2 regions of the Bradyrhizobium sp. 956_D2_N1_4 genome follow, and region 1 is predicted to be linked to the other one. Evidence: predicted binding sites of a transcription regulator. Region 1 holds the regulator's gene; the other holds the start of a gene.
What was found. The regulator PhoB, encoded in region 1, activates phosphate uptake and scavenging genes when phosphate is short. The targets are predictions, from matches to a motif close to TGTCATNNANCTGTCAT.

Region 1 (7,392 bases):
TACCAGATGGTCAGTGAAAGCGGCGAACGCTTCGAGATCGACGTGCCGACGTTCTCGCTGGACAGCCCGGACAACAAGCGGGTGTTGAATTAGCCCGGTGCCGTAGGCGCCGTAGGGTGGGCAAAGGCGCAAAGCGCCGTGCCCACCATTCCAAACGTGGCGCATAAGATAGTGGGCACGCTGCGCTTTGCCCACCCTACGACTGGATTGCTTCGCTGCGCGCGCAACGACGGAGGATGCGACGCCTACGCGTCTTCCACGCCGGCCTCGTGCGGCGTGAACTGGTACACCGACGAGCAGAACTCGCAGGTCACGACGACCTTGTCGTCCTTGACCATGGCGGCGCGGTCGTCGGGCGAGAAGCTCTTCAACATCGCACCAACCGCGTCGCGCGAGCAGGAGCATTGCGCCTTCAGCACCAGCGGATTGAACACGCGCACGCCACGCTCGTGGAACAGGCGGAACAGCAGCCGCTCGCCGGAGAGTTCGGGGTCGATCAGCTCGACGTCCTCGACGGTCTCGACCAGCGAACGCGCCTCGACCCAGGCGTCGTCTTCGGCGACAGCATGCACCTCCGCGCCTTCGGGCGCATCGCCGGGATGCAAATCGGCCTGCCGCGCGCGCTCGGGCGCCTTCGGCAGGAACTGCATCAGCATGCCGCCGGCGCGCCAGCGATGCTTGCCGCCGTCGTTCGAGCGCCACTCCTCGCCGACCGCGAGACGCACGCGCGTCGGGATCTGCTCGGAGCGCAGGAAATATTCGTGGGCGGCATCTTCCAGGCTGCCGCCGTCGAGCGCGACCAGACCCTGGTAGCGGCTCATGTCGGGACCCTGGTCGATGGTCATGGCGAGATGACCGTTACCGAGAAGCGTGCCGGAATCTTTTGTCTCGCCGAGGCGCTCGGCATCGTAGCGCGCATAGGCGCGCAGGCGATCCGGCGCCATGTAGTCGACGACCAGGAACGACACCGGACCGTCGGTCTGGGCCTGGAGGATGAAGCGGCCCTCGAACTTCAGCGCCGAGCCGAGCAGCGTCGTCAGCACGATGGCCTCGCCGAGCAGCTTGCCCACGGCAGCGGGATAATCGTGCTTGGTCAGGATCTCGTCGAGCGCGGGACCGAGCCGCACGAGGCGGCCGCGCACGTCGAGTGCGTCGACCTCGTAAGGCAGCACGGCGTCATCGATGGGAACCGCTGATGGTGCGCGAACCGGGCCTTCAGGCCCGGTATTCATGTCAGGGGATTGGGAAACCATGGCGCTTTATCTGGGGTCGATGGAGGAAAATGGAAGAGGGCTCAAGGGTGGTGTGTTCCGGATGCACTTATGATCGCTCAGGATCCTGCAAATTCGATGTCGTCCCGGCGCGCGCAAAGCGCTGATACGGGACCCATAGCCACAGGATTACGCGATAGCCCGCGTAGCCCGGATGGAGCGTAGCCCAATCCGGGACCACTCCAACTGCGGACACAAACCCGGATTTCGCTGCGCTCCATCCGGGCTACAAGTGAGATTACTTCACCGCGTCAAAGCACCAGGCCAGAATGCCCTTCTGCGCATGCAGGCGGTTTTCGGCCTCGTCGAACACGACCGATTGCGGGCCGTCGATCACTTCGTCCGTGACCTCCTCGCCGCGATGGGCGGGCAGGCAATGCATGAACAGCGCATCGGGCTTGGCCAGCGACATCAGCTTCGAATTGACCTGATAGGGCTTGAGCACGTTGTGACGGTGCTCGCCTTCCTTGTCGCCCATCGACACCCAGGTGTCGGTGACGACGCAGTCGGCGCCCTTCACGGCGGCCTCGGGATCGGTGCCGAGCACGATCGGCGCGCCGGTGGCCTTGATGAAGTCCCGCATCACCTTTTTCGGCGCAAGCTCCGGCGGCGTCGCGACATTGAGCTTGAACTTGAAGCGCTCGGCGGCATGCGCCCAGGACGCCAGCACGTTGTTGTCGTCGCCGGTCCAGGCCACCGTCCTGCCCTCGATCGGGCCGCGATGCTCTTCGTAGGTCATGAGGTCGGCCATCACCTGGCAAGGGTGCGAGCGCCGTGTCAGGCCGTTGATGACGGGTACCGTCGCATATTCCGCCAGCTCCAGCAGGGCCTCATGATTGAGGATCCGGATCATGATGGCGTCGACATAGCGCGACAGCACGCGCGCCGTGTCGGCGATGGTCTCGCCGCGGCCGAGCTGCATCTCGGCGCCGGTCAGCATGATGGGCTCGCCGCCGAGCTGGCGCATGGCGACGTCGAACGAGACGCGGGTGCGGGTGGAGGGACGCTCGAAGATCATCGCCAGCGTCTTGCCTTCCAGCGGCTTCACCGGCTGGTGCGCTTTCTGCTTCGCCTTCATGGCGGAGGAGGCCGCGAGCATGCTCTTGAGCTCCGACAACGGGAGCTCGTTGATATCCAGAAAGTGCTTCGGGGACTTGCTCATCAGCTTGCCGCCCGCTTGGTCTGACTGGACGAGATCGCGGCGCAGGCGCGCTCCAGCCGCCCGACGCTGTCCTCGATTTCGGCTTCGGTGACGATCAAGGGCGGCAGGAAGCGCACGACATTGTCGCCGGCGCCGACCGTGAGCAATTTTTCGTTGCGCAATGCCGCGCCGAGATCGCCTGACGGCACCACGGCCTTGATGCCGATCAGAAGGCCTTCGCCGCGCACTTCGCTGACGATGTCGGGATAACGATCGATCACGGAGGCGAGCTTCTGCTTGAGCAGCAGCGACATCTTCTGCACGTGATCGAAGAAGCCGGGCTTGAGCATGACGTCGAGCACGGCGTTGGCAGCCGAGATCGCGAGCGGATTGCCGCCGAAGGTCGAGCCGTGCGAGCCGGGCCCCATGCCGGCAGCCGCATCCGCGGTCGCCAGCACCGCGCCGATCGGGAAGCCGCCACCGAGCGCCTTGGCCAGCGACATCACGTCAGGCGTGACGCCGGTGCGGCGATGCGCGAACAGATCGCCGGTGCGGCCCATGCCGGTCTGCACCTCGTCGAACGCGAGCAGCAGGCCCTTCTCGTCGCAGAGCTGGCGCAACGCCCTCAGGAAGGCGGGCGTTGCCGAACGCACGCCACCCTCGCCCTGGATCGGCTCGATCAGGATGCCGGCGGTCTGCGGACCGATCGCCTTCTTGACGGCTTCGATATCGCCATGCGGGACCTGGTCGAAGCCGTCCATCGGCGGGCCGAACCCTTCGAGATATTTTGCCGAACCGGTCGCGGCGAGCGTTGCCAGCGTGCGGCCGTGGAAGGCGCCTTCGAAGGTGATGATGCGGTAACGTTCCGGATGACCCTTGGAGAAGTGATGATGGCGGACGAGCTTGATCACACCTTCCAGCGCTTCGGCGCCGGAATTGCAGAAGAACACGAAGTCCGCGAAGCTTTCGTTGCACAGACGCGCGGCGAGCTTCTCGCCGTCCGGGCTCTGGAACAGGTTCGACATGTGCCAGAGTTTGGTGGCCTGCTCCTGCAACGCCTTGACCAACGCAGGATGAGCATGGCCGAGCGCATTCACCGCCACGCCCGAGGTGAAATCGAGATAGCGATCGCCATTGGTCGCAATCAGCCAGCAGCCTTCACCGCGCTCGAAACCGAGGTCGGACCTGGCGAAAACGGGGAGCAAATGCGGCGCTGCGCTGTTAGTCATGACGATCACTTGAATGTTGCGGACGGTGTGAGCGTGCATTGCGCAACGCACCATTGACCGGCCCGGAAAACGAAACGTGCCGCCTTTTAAGGGCGGCACGTGTGACTATCTTATGCCTGGTGAAACCGGTGTCAATGCCGCCCGGAAAGCCTCGCGAAACGCAAAATCCGTAGTCTTGCGGTGGCGATTTTGCGTATTTCCGCCACGGAACATGTGGAAGCGAGTCGGCGGACTCTTGCGCGTGAGTCACGCCATATTGTAGCGTTTGGCTTGTCAGATACGACATCTCGTGCAGCAGTTCTGATCCTCTAAGTCCTCATGTACCGGCGTAAGCGTTCGGGCGCATCTGGTGCGCCCGGCGAGCCTTAAGGGATTCTGGCGGCACGGGTTTTTCGAAGCTTAGGCATTCGCCGTGCGGCCGCCAGGATGGCAGGCGCCGGCGAAGGAAAGGGTGCAATGACCGTTTTGACCTGGTCGGATGATCGCGTCGAGCAGCTGAAAAAGCTCTGGGAGGCCGGACTTTCGGCCAGCCAGATCGCCGCTGAACTCGGCAATGTGACCCGCAATGCCGTGATCGGCAAAGTGCACCGGCTCGGCCTGTCGGGCCGCGCCAAGAGCCCTTCATCGGCAGCGCCGCGGCCGCGCAAGGCGCGCCCCGCCCAGCACATGATGCGGGTGACCCGCCCGATCGCACGCGGCAACACCGCGCTGGCGCAGGCCTTCGAAGTCGAGGTCGAGGCCGAACCGGTCACCTACGACAACGTCGTGCCGATGAGCCAGCGGCTGTCGCTGCTGGAGCTGAACGAGGCCACCTGCCACTGGCCGGTCGGCGATCCCTCGAGCCCGGATTTCTTCTTCTGCGGCGGCAAGGCGCTCTCCGGCCTGCCCTACTGCGCCCAGCACTCGCGCGTGGCGTATCAGCCCGCGGCCGATCGCCGGCGCGCGCCGGCGAAGCCAGGTCCGCGCTGAAGTCGTTCTGAGCTCAGAAAGGAGCCGTCACACGATGGCGGCTCAACAAATCCGATGTCGTTCCGGACAAGCGCGCCTCAAGCGCACGCAGATCCGGGACCCTTAACCACCGCAAGATGTGGCTACGGGGACTCGGAGTTACCTTTTGGCACAATAATCACTCGCGGTGGGTGTCCCGGACCCGCGCTTACGCTTGTCCGGGACGACACCGAGAGTGTGGCCGCAGCTCACCGAGCTACGCCTGCTCCGCCTTCGCAAAGCGATCGTCCAGTGCGTAGCCCGCGCCGCGGACGGTGCGGATCGGGTCCTGCTCGCGGCCGAGATTGAGCAGCTTGCGCAGACGGCCGATATGGACGTCGACGGTGCGCTCGTCGATGTAGATGTCACGGCCCCAGACGCTGTCGAGCAGCTGCTCGCGCGAGAACACGCGGCCGGGATGCTCCAGGAAGAACTCCAGCAGGCGATATTCGGTCGGGCCGAGATCGATCGGCCGGCCCGAGCGTGCCACGCGGCGCTTGTCGCGGTCGAGCTCGATGTCGCCATAGGCGAGCACGGTGGCGAGCCGCTCCGGGCTGGCGCGCCTGAGCAGGCCCTTCACGCGTGCCAGCAGCTCCGGCACCGAGAACGGCTTGACGATGTAGTCGTCGGCGCCGGTCGCAAGACCCCGCACCCGCTCGCTCTCCTCACCACGCGCGGTGAGCATGATGATCGGGAGCTGCTTGGTCTCGGGCCGGGTGCGCAGCCGCCGGCACAGCTCGATGCCGGAGAGGCCCGGCAGCATCCAGTCGAGCACGATCAAATCGGGGATATGCTCCTTGAGGCGGGTGTCGGCATCGTCGCCGCGCATCACCGTCTCGACGTCATAGCCGTCGCCTTCGAGGTTGTAGCGGAGAAGCTCGGTGAGAGCTTCCTCGTCCTCAACCACCATAATGCGTGCGCCCATGGTGTTCGTCGCTCCTTAAGTGTTCGGGACCGTCGTGGCGAAGGTCGTCATGTCGCCCTTCGGCCGCTTGTCGGTGATCGCCTGGCCCTCGATCATGTAGAACACGGTCTCGGCGATGTTGGTGGCGTGGTCACCGATGCGCTCGATGTTCTTGGCGCAGAACATCAGATGGATGCAGAACGAGATGTTGCGCGGATCCTCCATCATGTAGGTGAGGAGCTCGCGGAACAGCGAGGTGCAGATGGCGTCGACTTCCTCGTCGCCCTTCCACACCGCCATCGCCGCCGGCAGATCGTGCGCGGCATAGGCGTCCAGCACCGACTTGACCTGCTGCTGCACGAGGTCGGTCATGTGCTCCAGGCCGCGGAACAGCTTGAGCGGATGGAAATCCGTCTCCAGCGCCGCGACGCGCTTGCCCATGTTCTTGGCGAGGTCGCCGATCCGCTCGAGATCGGTCGCGACGCGCATGGCGCCGACGATCTCGCGCAGATCCACCGCCATCGGCTGGCGGCGCGCGATGGTGAGAACGGCGCGCTCCTCGATCTTCTTCTGGAGCGCGTCGAGCTCGGCGTCGATGGTCACGACGCGCTGGCCGAGCGCGACGTCGCGGCGGATCAGCGCGTCGACGGAATCGACGATCATGCGCTCGGCGATGCCGCCCATCTCGGCGACCAGGCGCGTGAGCTCCTGGAGGTCGGTGTCGAAGGCCTTTGCGGTATGTTCAGAACCCATGTTCCGTCTCCTCAGCCGAACCGGCCGGTGATGTAATCCTGCGTGCGCCGGTCGGTCGGCGACGTGAAGATCTTGCTGGTGTCGTCGAACTCGATCAGCTCGCCGAGATACATGAAGGCGGTCTTGTCGGAGACGCGCGCCGCCTGCTGCATGTTGTGGGTGACGATCGCGATCGTGTAGTTCTCGGACAGCTCCTGGATCAGCTCCTCGACCTTGGCGGTCGAGATCGGGTCGAGCGCCGAGCAGGGCTCGTCGAACAAGATCACCTCGGGCCGCACCGCGACCGTGCGGGCGATGCAGAGGCGCTGCTGCTGGCCGCCGGAGAGCGACAGGCCGGAGGCGTTGAGCTTGTCCTTGACCTCGTTCCACAGCGCGCCGCCGCGCAGCGCCTTCTCGACGCGGTCGTCCATCTCGGACTTCGAGATCTTCTCGTAAAGGCGGATGCCGAAGGCGATGTTCTCGTAGATCGTCATCGGGAACGGCGTCGGCTTCTGGAACACCATGCCGACGCGGGCGCGCAGCAGATTGAGGTCCAGCTTGGGGTCGAGGACGTTGGTCTGGTCGAGCATGAGCTGACCGGTGACGCGCTGGCCCGGATAGAGGTCGTACATCCGATTGAAGATGCGCAGCAGGGTCGACTTGCCGCAGCCCGACGGGCCGATGAACGCCGTGACGCGGTTGGTGCCGAGCGCCAGATTGATGTTCTTCAGCGCGTGGTGCTCGCCGTAATAGAAATTGAGGTTGCGCACCGTCACCTTGGCCGGAGCTTCGGGCAGCACCGGCGCCTGCGGCAAACCACCGGCCGCGCTCATCGATACGGAAAGATCACTCATTTTGCGGTCCTCTCGGCGCTCAGAATGCGCGCGCCAATATTCAGGGCAAGAACGGTCAGGGTGATGAGCAGCGCGCCGCTCCAGGCGAGCTGCTTCCAGTAGGCGTAGGGGCTCTGCACGAAATTGTTGATGGTGACCGGCAGGTTCGCCATCGTCTTGTTCAGACCCAGGCTGAAGAACTGGTTCGACAGCGCGGTGAAGAGCAGCGGCGCGGTCTCGCCGGCGACGCGGGCGGTGGCCAGCATCACGCCGGTGATGAGGCCCGAGCGCGCCG
Region 2 (7,392 bases), 760 kb from region 1:
CGACACCTATCCGATGGTGACGAGCGTGCGCGTGCGCGAGGTGATGGAGACGGTCGGCTCGGTCGTGACCAATCTGGCGCTCGCGATCCGCGGCGCCAGCGCGGTGACCCTGATCTCGGCGATCCTGGTGCTGGGCGGCGCGCTCGCCGCCGGCCACCGCCACCGGGTCTATGATGCGGTGATCCTCAAGACCCTCGGCGCGACCCGGCTGCGGCTGCTCGGCGCCTATGCCCTCGAATACCTGCTGATCGGACTTGCCACCGCGGTGTTCGGCGTGATCGCCGGCAGCGTCGCGGCCTGGATGATCGTGACGCGGCTGATGACGCTGAGTTTCGTCTGGCAGGCCGGCAGCGCGGCCGGCGTGGTCGCGGCGGCCCTGGTCGTCACGGTCGGACTTGGGCTCGCCGGGACGCTGCTGGCATTGAACAAAAAGCCCGCCACGGTGTTGCGGAATTTGTGACAAATGGTAGCGGGCGACCCCGCGATGTCGGAATCGCACGATTCCAGCGATTAACCACGTCTGCTCGCCAGGATTGCGGGCGAGGGCGACATTCAGCCGCGCGTGGACGGTTGCAGCGAATGTGTTAGTTTCCCACATATCCAATGGGTTCGGACCCCCGATTATGAGCCAGAATTTAGTCGGCACAGATCGGTATCCGAGATAGAATTTGACGAACCGGCGGCATGGCGACCCTCATGCCGGACCGGGCTAACCAACGGGAATTCGACCATGTCGGACCTAGACCGTAACTACGCTTCTCCTTTCGGCAGGGCCGCCGGGCGTGTTGACGCCGCGACGGTCGATGCCGGCCTGCGCGCCTATATGCTGCGCATCTACAATTACATGAGCATCGGCCTCGCCATCACCGGCCTGGCCGCGCTCGGCGTCTATATGGCCGCCGTGACCGACGTTCCGACCCCGGAAGCCGTCCGCGTCGGCAAGCTGTTCCTGACGCCGTTCGGCTACGCGATGTTCGTCAGCCCCCTGAAGTGGCTGTTCATGCTCGCGCCGCTCGCGATGGTGTTCGTGATCTCGGCGGGCATCAACCGTCTCGCCCCCTCGACCGCGCAGATCCTGTTCTGGGTGTTCGCGGCGCTGATGGGCATCTCGCTGTCCTCGATCTTCCTGGTGTTCACGCACACCTCGATCGTGCGGGTGTTCTTTATCACCGCGGCCACGTTTGGCGCACTGAGCCTCTACGGCTACACCACCAAGCGTGATCTGACCGGGATGGGCTCGTTCCTGTTCATGGGCCTGATCGGCATCATCATCGCGAGCCTGGTCAACCTGTTCCTGGCGAGCACGATGCTGCAGTTCATCGTCTCGGTGGTGGGCGTGCTGGTGTTCGCGGGCCTCACCGCCTGGGATACCCAGCGGCTGAAGAACGACTACATCTACGGCTACGCCTCGGCCGGCGGTGACATCGCAGAGCGTGCGGCCATCACCGGCGCGCTGTCGCTGTACCTGAACTTCATCAACCTGTTCACGCTGCTCCTGCAGCTCCTCGGCCAGCGCGACTAAGCGCTTCGACGAGGGAACGGATACGAACCCCGGCCGAGAGGCCGGGGTTTTTGTTTGGGCCGGGATGCGCGACGCCCCCCCGCTGTCATCGCCCGCCTTGTGCGCAATTGCGCACTGGGGCGGGCGATCCAGTACGCCGCAGCGGCTCGGTTCTAGCCGCGCTGTCTCGGAGTACTGGATGCCCCGCCTGCGCGGGGTATGACAGCGGAGAAGATTGGAGGGCTGCTGCGCTGGCGATGACGGAGCATGGGGAAGCGGTGTTGCCCCTTCCAGTGACCGCGGGAAGGCTCTAATCTCGCCGCCATGTCCGCACCTGAGATCAGGCCCGCCATTGAGGCCGACCTTCCCGCCATCACCGCCATCTACAAGCAGGCCGTCCGCGAGGGCACCGCGACATTCGAGCTGGCGCCGCCGGATCTGGCCGAGATGACGCGCCGCTACCGCGCGCTGATCGACGGCGGCTACCCCTATTTCGTCGCCATCCTCGATCGTAGCGTCGCCGGCTATGCCTATGCCGGCGCCTACCGGCCGCGGCCGGCCTACCGCTTCACGGTCGAGAACTCGATCTATCTCGATCCCACGTTCCACCGCCGCGGCATCGGCTCGTTGCTGCTGGACCGGCTGATCGCCGAATGCGAGGCGCGCGGCTTCCGCCAGATGATCGCGGTGATCGGCGATTCCGCCAATGCCGGCTCGATCGGCGTGCACACGCGCGGCGGTTTCAAGATGATCGGCACGCATCCCAATGTTGGCCTGAAATTCGGCCGCTGGCTCGACACGGTGATGATGCAGCGGGATCTGGGCGAGGGCGCGAGCACGGTGCCGAAATAACCTCGGTCTCGTAGGGTGGGCAAAGCGACTTGTCCGCCGTAGCTCGGAGAGCGTAAGGCGGAAGCGTGCCCAGATGCCCGGCGATTGAGGAAAGATGGTGGGCACGGCGCGGTGCGCCTTTGCCCACACTACGGCACCGTCCGTAAGGCTAAACCACCGCCAGCTTGCGATCGATCACCAGCAGCACGCGCTCGAGCTCGTGGCCGCGGCGCAGGATCAGGCCGGTCGCCGTAATCACACTGTACATGCCCTGCTTGCGCGCCAGCCGCGGGTCCTTCTCGATGCGATAGATCGGCACTTCCGAGGCGCGGCGGAAGACCGAGAACACCGCGCGGTCCTTCAGGAAGTCGATGGCATAGTCGCGCCACTCGCCGTCGGCGACCATGCGGCCGTAGAGGTTGAGGATGCGGTTCAGTTCCAGCCGGTTGAATGTCACCCGGTTGGGTTGGGCATTCGCAGCGGTGGGGCGCGCCACTGCGCGCTGCTCGCTCGGATCGGCATCCTCCGGCGTCAGACTCATCGAGCGCCTCCTCATCTCGCGGCATGATCGCATCCGCGAAGGACCGTCCCCGGAACCGCGGATCATGACAGTTGCATGATCGCGCCAACTGTTCCCCGCCGCAAGGGGCTCTTCACTCAACTGATTGAATCGGGGGCGAATCGGAGCACACGCAGGAGTGGAATTCTATCGCGGCAAACCGTCACGGGATCGTTAGAAGGAATCTTGATATCGCCGCTTTTCCGCCAAGCGCCTGCCGCCCTGCATTGCGAAAAGACCTGTGTGCGTTGACCCGGTCCTTTCGGTTCCGGATTCCTCAGCCCCCAGCCCCCCGGGGCCGTCAGGATCGGGTCTGTACGCGCGACAAGGAGGGCCAACGCAAGTTGGTCCTTTTTGGTTTGTGCCGAGATGTTTCCGGCACGACCAACTTCCCTCTGATTGACGCGAAGACGACTCTCTCCCCTCATCCTGGGGAGCCGCGAGGCGGCGTCTCGCAGGATGGAAGGCCGCTGCATCAGCCGCGCCTGCATAGTTCTCGCGGCGACGCGTAGCATCGTCCGCCTCGCGCGCAAGGGCGCTCCTCACCATGAGGCGTGAGAGCGAGTACGACGCTGGCGAGAGAAATCTGATCTAGTGCAGCGACGTGTAAGCTGCGCCGAGCATCGCACCCGGCTTCTCACGGCTGCCGTCCTGGACATAGACCACAGCGCCGTCGACGCCGTCGCGCGTGAGATTTTCCAACGGCACCGTCCAGCTTTCCGGACGCCCGTTCCAGTCGCCGACCTTGAGCAGGTTGCGCACGACGTTGTGATAGGTGATCTGCTGTCCGCGATTTTCGCCGCGGCTGATTGCGATCGGCACCGATTTCGTGATCGAGCAGATCCAGACCTCACCGTGCGAGACCGCCGACTCCTTGCTCGCCGCCACCGACACGTTGATCTGCTTGCCTGCAAGCGACATCGTCACCGGCACGCTCATTACGCCTGCGCCGTTGTCGGTCTTGCCGATCGCGCTCTCGATGCCGGCGCGATCGCTGCCGATGACATGCGTCGAACCGTTGACCACGACTTGCGGCGTATAGACCTCGCGGTCGCCGCGCATGCGCGAATAGGCGCGCTGCCGCGCCGAGAAGCGCGAATCCGCAAGCGTGTCCTTCCAGCCGAGATAATCCCAATAGTCGATCGGCATGCTCAGCGCGATGATCGACGGGTCGTTGGAGAGATCGCCGATGACCTGGTCGGCGGGCGGGCAGGAGGAGCAGCCCTGCGATGTGAAGAGCTCGACTACGGCGCGAGGATCAGCCTCGGCGGGACGGATGACGGCGACGATGGCGCAGATACCAAGTGCTCCCGACCAGAGTGCACCGGACCAGCGCGAAACCAGATTAGAAGCCATCATTGCAGTCATTTTGAACGTCACACCTCGCACGCGTGGGGGAAGATCCTATCGCCTGATGGTCACCGTAGTCTTACGGGCATCGTACATTCAACCGTCCGGGGCGAGGTTTTCCGCCGGGCGGGACCATCGGACGCGTGTTCTAACGCACGAAGGCGGCCTTGTGATAGGCCGCCCTCGTTTAACCTTCTACTCACGTCGCGGTGAGCCACCGTTCACAAATTCGCGCTTAGGCCGCGAGCTTGCGCAGCACGTAGTGCAGAATGCCGCCGTTCCGGTAGTAATCGAGCTCATCCAGCGTATCGATGCGGCAAAGCAGCGAAACCCGCTGCAACGAACCGTCGCCGGAGACGATCTCCGCGGTCAGCTTCTGACGCGGCTTCAGGTCGCCGACCAGGCCGCGCAGCGTGACCTTCTCGTCGCCCTTCAGGCCGAGCGACGACCAGGAGGTGCCCTCTTCGAAGGTCAGCGGCAGCACGCCCATGCCGACCAGGTTGGAGCGGTGGATGCGCTCGAAGCTCTGGCAGATCACGGCGCGGACGCCGAGCAGGCGCGTGCCCTTCGCAGCCCAGTCGCGCGAGGAACCGTTGCCGTATTCGGCGCCGGCGAACACCACCAGCGGCACCTGCTCCTGCTGGTACTTCATCGCGGCGTCGTAGATCGACATCTGCTCGCCGTCGGGCCAGTGCTTGGTGAGACCGCCTTCCGGGATATTTCCGTCAGCGCCCTTCAGCATGAAGTTCTTGATGCGGATGTTGGCGAAGGTGCCGCGCATCATCACTTCATGGTTGCCGCGACGCGTGCCGTACTGGTTGAAGTCGGCCGGACGCACCTGGTGTTCGCTGAGATATTTGCCGGCGGGCGAGGTGAGCTTGATCGAACCGGCCGGCGAGATGTGGTCGGTGGTGATCTTGTCGCCGAACATGGCGAGGATGCGCGCCTCGATGATGTCGGTGACCGGCTCCGGCTCCTTCTTCATGCCGTCGAAATAGGGCGGGTTCTGCACATAGGTCGAGCTCATGTTCCAGCGATAGGTCTCGCTCTCGACCGTCTTGATCTTGCGCCAGTTGGTGTCGCCCTTGAACACGTCGGCATACTTCTTCTTGAAGATCGACGCGGTCACGAACTTCTTCATGAAGGCGTTGATCTCCTTCGTCGTCGGCCAGATGTCCTTGAGGTACACCGGCTTGCCGTCCTTGCCTTCACCGAGCGGCTCGACGGCGAGGTTCTTGGTGACGCTGCCCGCGAGCGCGTGGGCGACGACCAGCGGCGGCGAAGCGAGATAATTCGCCTGCACGTCCGGCGAGACGCGGCCTTCGAAGTTGCGGTTGCCGGAGAGCACGGCGGCCGCGACGATGCCGTTGTCGTTGATCGACTTCGAGATCTCCTCGGGCAGCGGACCGGAATTCCCGATGCAGGTGGTGCAGCCGAAGCCGACCAGGTTGAAGCCGACCTTGTCGAGATCAGCCTGCAGACCGGAATCGGCGAGATAGGCCGCGACCACCTGGCTGCCCGGCGCGAGTGACGTCTTCACCCACGGTTTTGCCTTGAGGCCCTTGGCGGCAGCGTTGCGCGCAAGCAGGCCGGCGCCGATCAAGACGCTCGGATTCGAGGTGTTGGTGCAGGAGGTGATGGCGGCGATCACGACGTCGCCATGACCGATCTCGAAGTTCTTGCCGTCGACGGCAAAGCGCTTCCCGGGCTCGTCGGTCTTCTTGTACTCGGTGCCGAGCGCGAGCGAAAAGCCTTCGGCGACCGACGGCAGCGCGATGCGGCCTTCGGGACGCTTCGGACCGGCCATCGAGGGAACGACGTCGCCGAGGTCGAGGGTCAGCGTTTCCGTGAACACCGGATCGGCCGACTTGGCGGTGCGGAACAGGCCCTGCGCCTTGGCATAGGCCTGCACCAGCGCGACGCGCGCCGGAGCGCGGCCGGAGGTCTTGAGGTAATCGAGCGCAGCAGCGTCGACCGGGAAGAAGCCGCAGGTCGCGCCATATTCCGGCGCCATGTTGGCGATGGTCGCCTTGTCGGCGACGGACAGGTGATCAAGGCCGGGACCGAAGAACTCGACGAACTTGCCGACCACGCCGAGCTTGCGCAGCATCTGCGTCACGGTCAGCACGAGGTCGGTCGCGGTGACGCCTTCCTTCATCGCGCCCTTCAGCTTGAAGCCGACGACGGTAGGCAGCAGCATCGACAGCGGCTGGCCGAGCATGCAGGCTTCCGCCTCGATGCCGCCGACGCCCCAGCCGAGCACGGCGAGACCGTTGACCATGGTGGTGTGGGAGTCGGTGCCGACCAGCGAGTCGGGATAGGCGACCTCGAAGGTGCCGGTCTTCTTGCCGACCGTCATCTTCTCCTTCTTGGTCCAGACCGTCTGGGAGAGATATTCGAGATTGACCTGATGGCAGATGCCGGTGCCGGGCGGCACGACCGAGAAGTTCGAGAACGCCTTCTGGCCCCACTTCAGGAACTCGTAGCGCTCCTGGTTCTGCTTGTATTCCTCGGTGACGTTCTTGCCGAAGGCCTTGTTGTCGCCGAAGAAGTTCACGATCACGGAGTGGTCGATGACGAGGTCGACCGGAACCAGCGGGTTGATCTTCTCGGCATCGCCGCCGAGCTTCTGCATCGCGTTGCGCATCGCGGCGAGATCGACCACGGCCGGCACGCCGGTGAAATCCTGCATCAGCACGCGGGCCGGGCGGAATGCGATCTCATGCTCCAGCGACTTCTTGCGCAGCCACTTCGACACCGCCACGATGTCTTCCTTCTTGACCGTGCGGCCGTCCTCGTTGCGCAGGAGGTTCTCGAGCAGAACCTTCATCGAATAGGGGAGTTTCGAAATTCCCTTCAGACCATTCTTCTCGGCCGTGGGCAGGCTGTAATAGACATAGGTCTTGGCGCCGACCTTGAGGGTCTTTTTGCATTTGAAGCTGTCGAGCGAGGTCATGTAGGAAATCCCAATTGTTAGTTATACCCGGCAAGGGGTATTTTAACACCGTCAGCGAGTCCGGCTGGGTCGCTTGCAGGGGCAGGTTGAGTTGCTGCATCAAGTAGTTCCGGGCTTATAGAAGCTTTCTAACCGCGCCGCCACAGCCACAAACGTGCCGCAGCAATCCGCGAGCCAAAAATTCCCATGCGCTAC

Region 2: a site for PhoB is predicted at 2,938-2,954, ahead of AB7535_RS35195 (DUF2794 domain-containing protein). Genes of this name have one in related genera too.

What each region holds. Positions count from the first base shown of each region.
Region 1 covers NZ_CP197237.1:8,210,925-8,218,316, reverse strand. The annotation lists gene apaG (Co2+/Mg2+ efflux protein ApaG) at 1-93, shown strand, start outside; gene AB7535_RS38690 (Hsp33 family molecular chaperone) at 246-1,253, opposite strand; gene argF (ornithine carbamoyltransferase) at 1,510-2,433, opposite strand; gene AB7535_RS38680 (aspartate aminotransferase family protein) at 2,433-3,641, opposite strand; gene AB7535_RS38675 (GcrA family cell cycle regulator) at 4,098-4,610, shown strand; gene phoB (phosphate regulon transcriptional regulator PhoB) at 4,846-5,553, opposite strand; gene phoU (phosphate signaling complex protein PhoU) at 5,569-6,285, opposite strand; gene pstB (phosphate ABC transporter ATP-binding protein PstB) at 6,297-7,118, opposite strand; gene pstA (phosphate ABC transporter permease PstA) at 7,115-7,392, opposite strand, start outside.
Region 2 covers NZ_CP197237.1:7,446,791-7,454,182, forward strand. The annotation lists gene AB7535_RS35180 (ABC transporter permease) at 1-460, shown strand, start outside; gene AB7535_RS35185 (Bax inhibitor-1/YccA family protein) at 731-1,522, shown strand; gene AB7535_RS35190 (GNAT family N-acetyltransferase) at 1,826-2,353, shown strand; gene AB7535_RS35195 (DUF2794 domain-containing protein) at 2,502-2,873, opposite strand; gene AB7535_RS35200 (DUF1223 domain-containing protein) at 3,483-4,259, opposite strand; gene acnA (aconitate hydratase AcnA) at 4,477-7,197, opposite strand.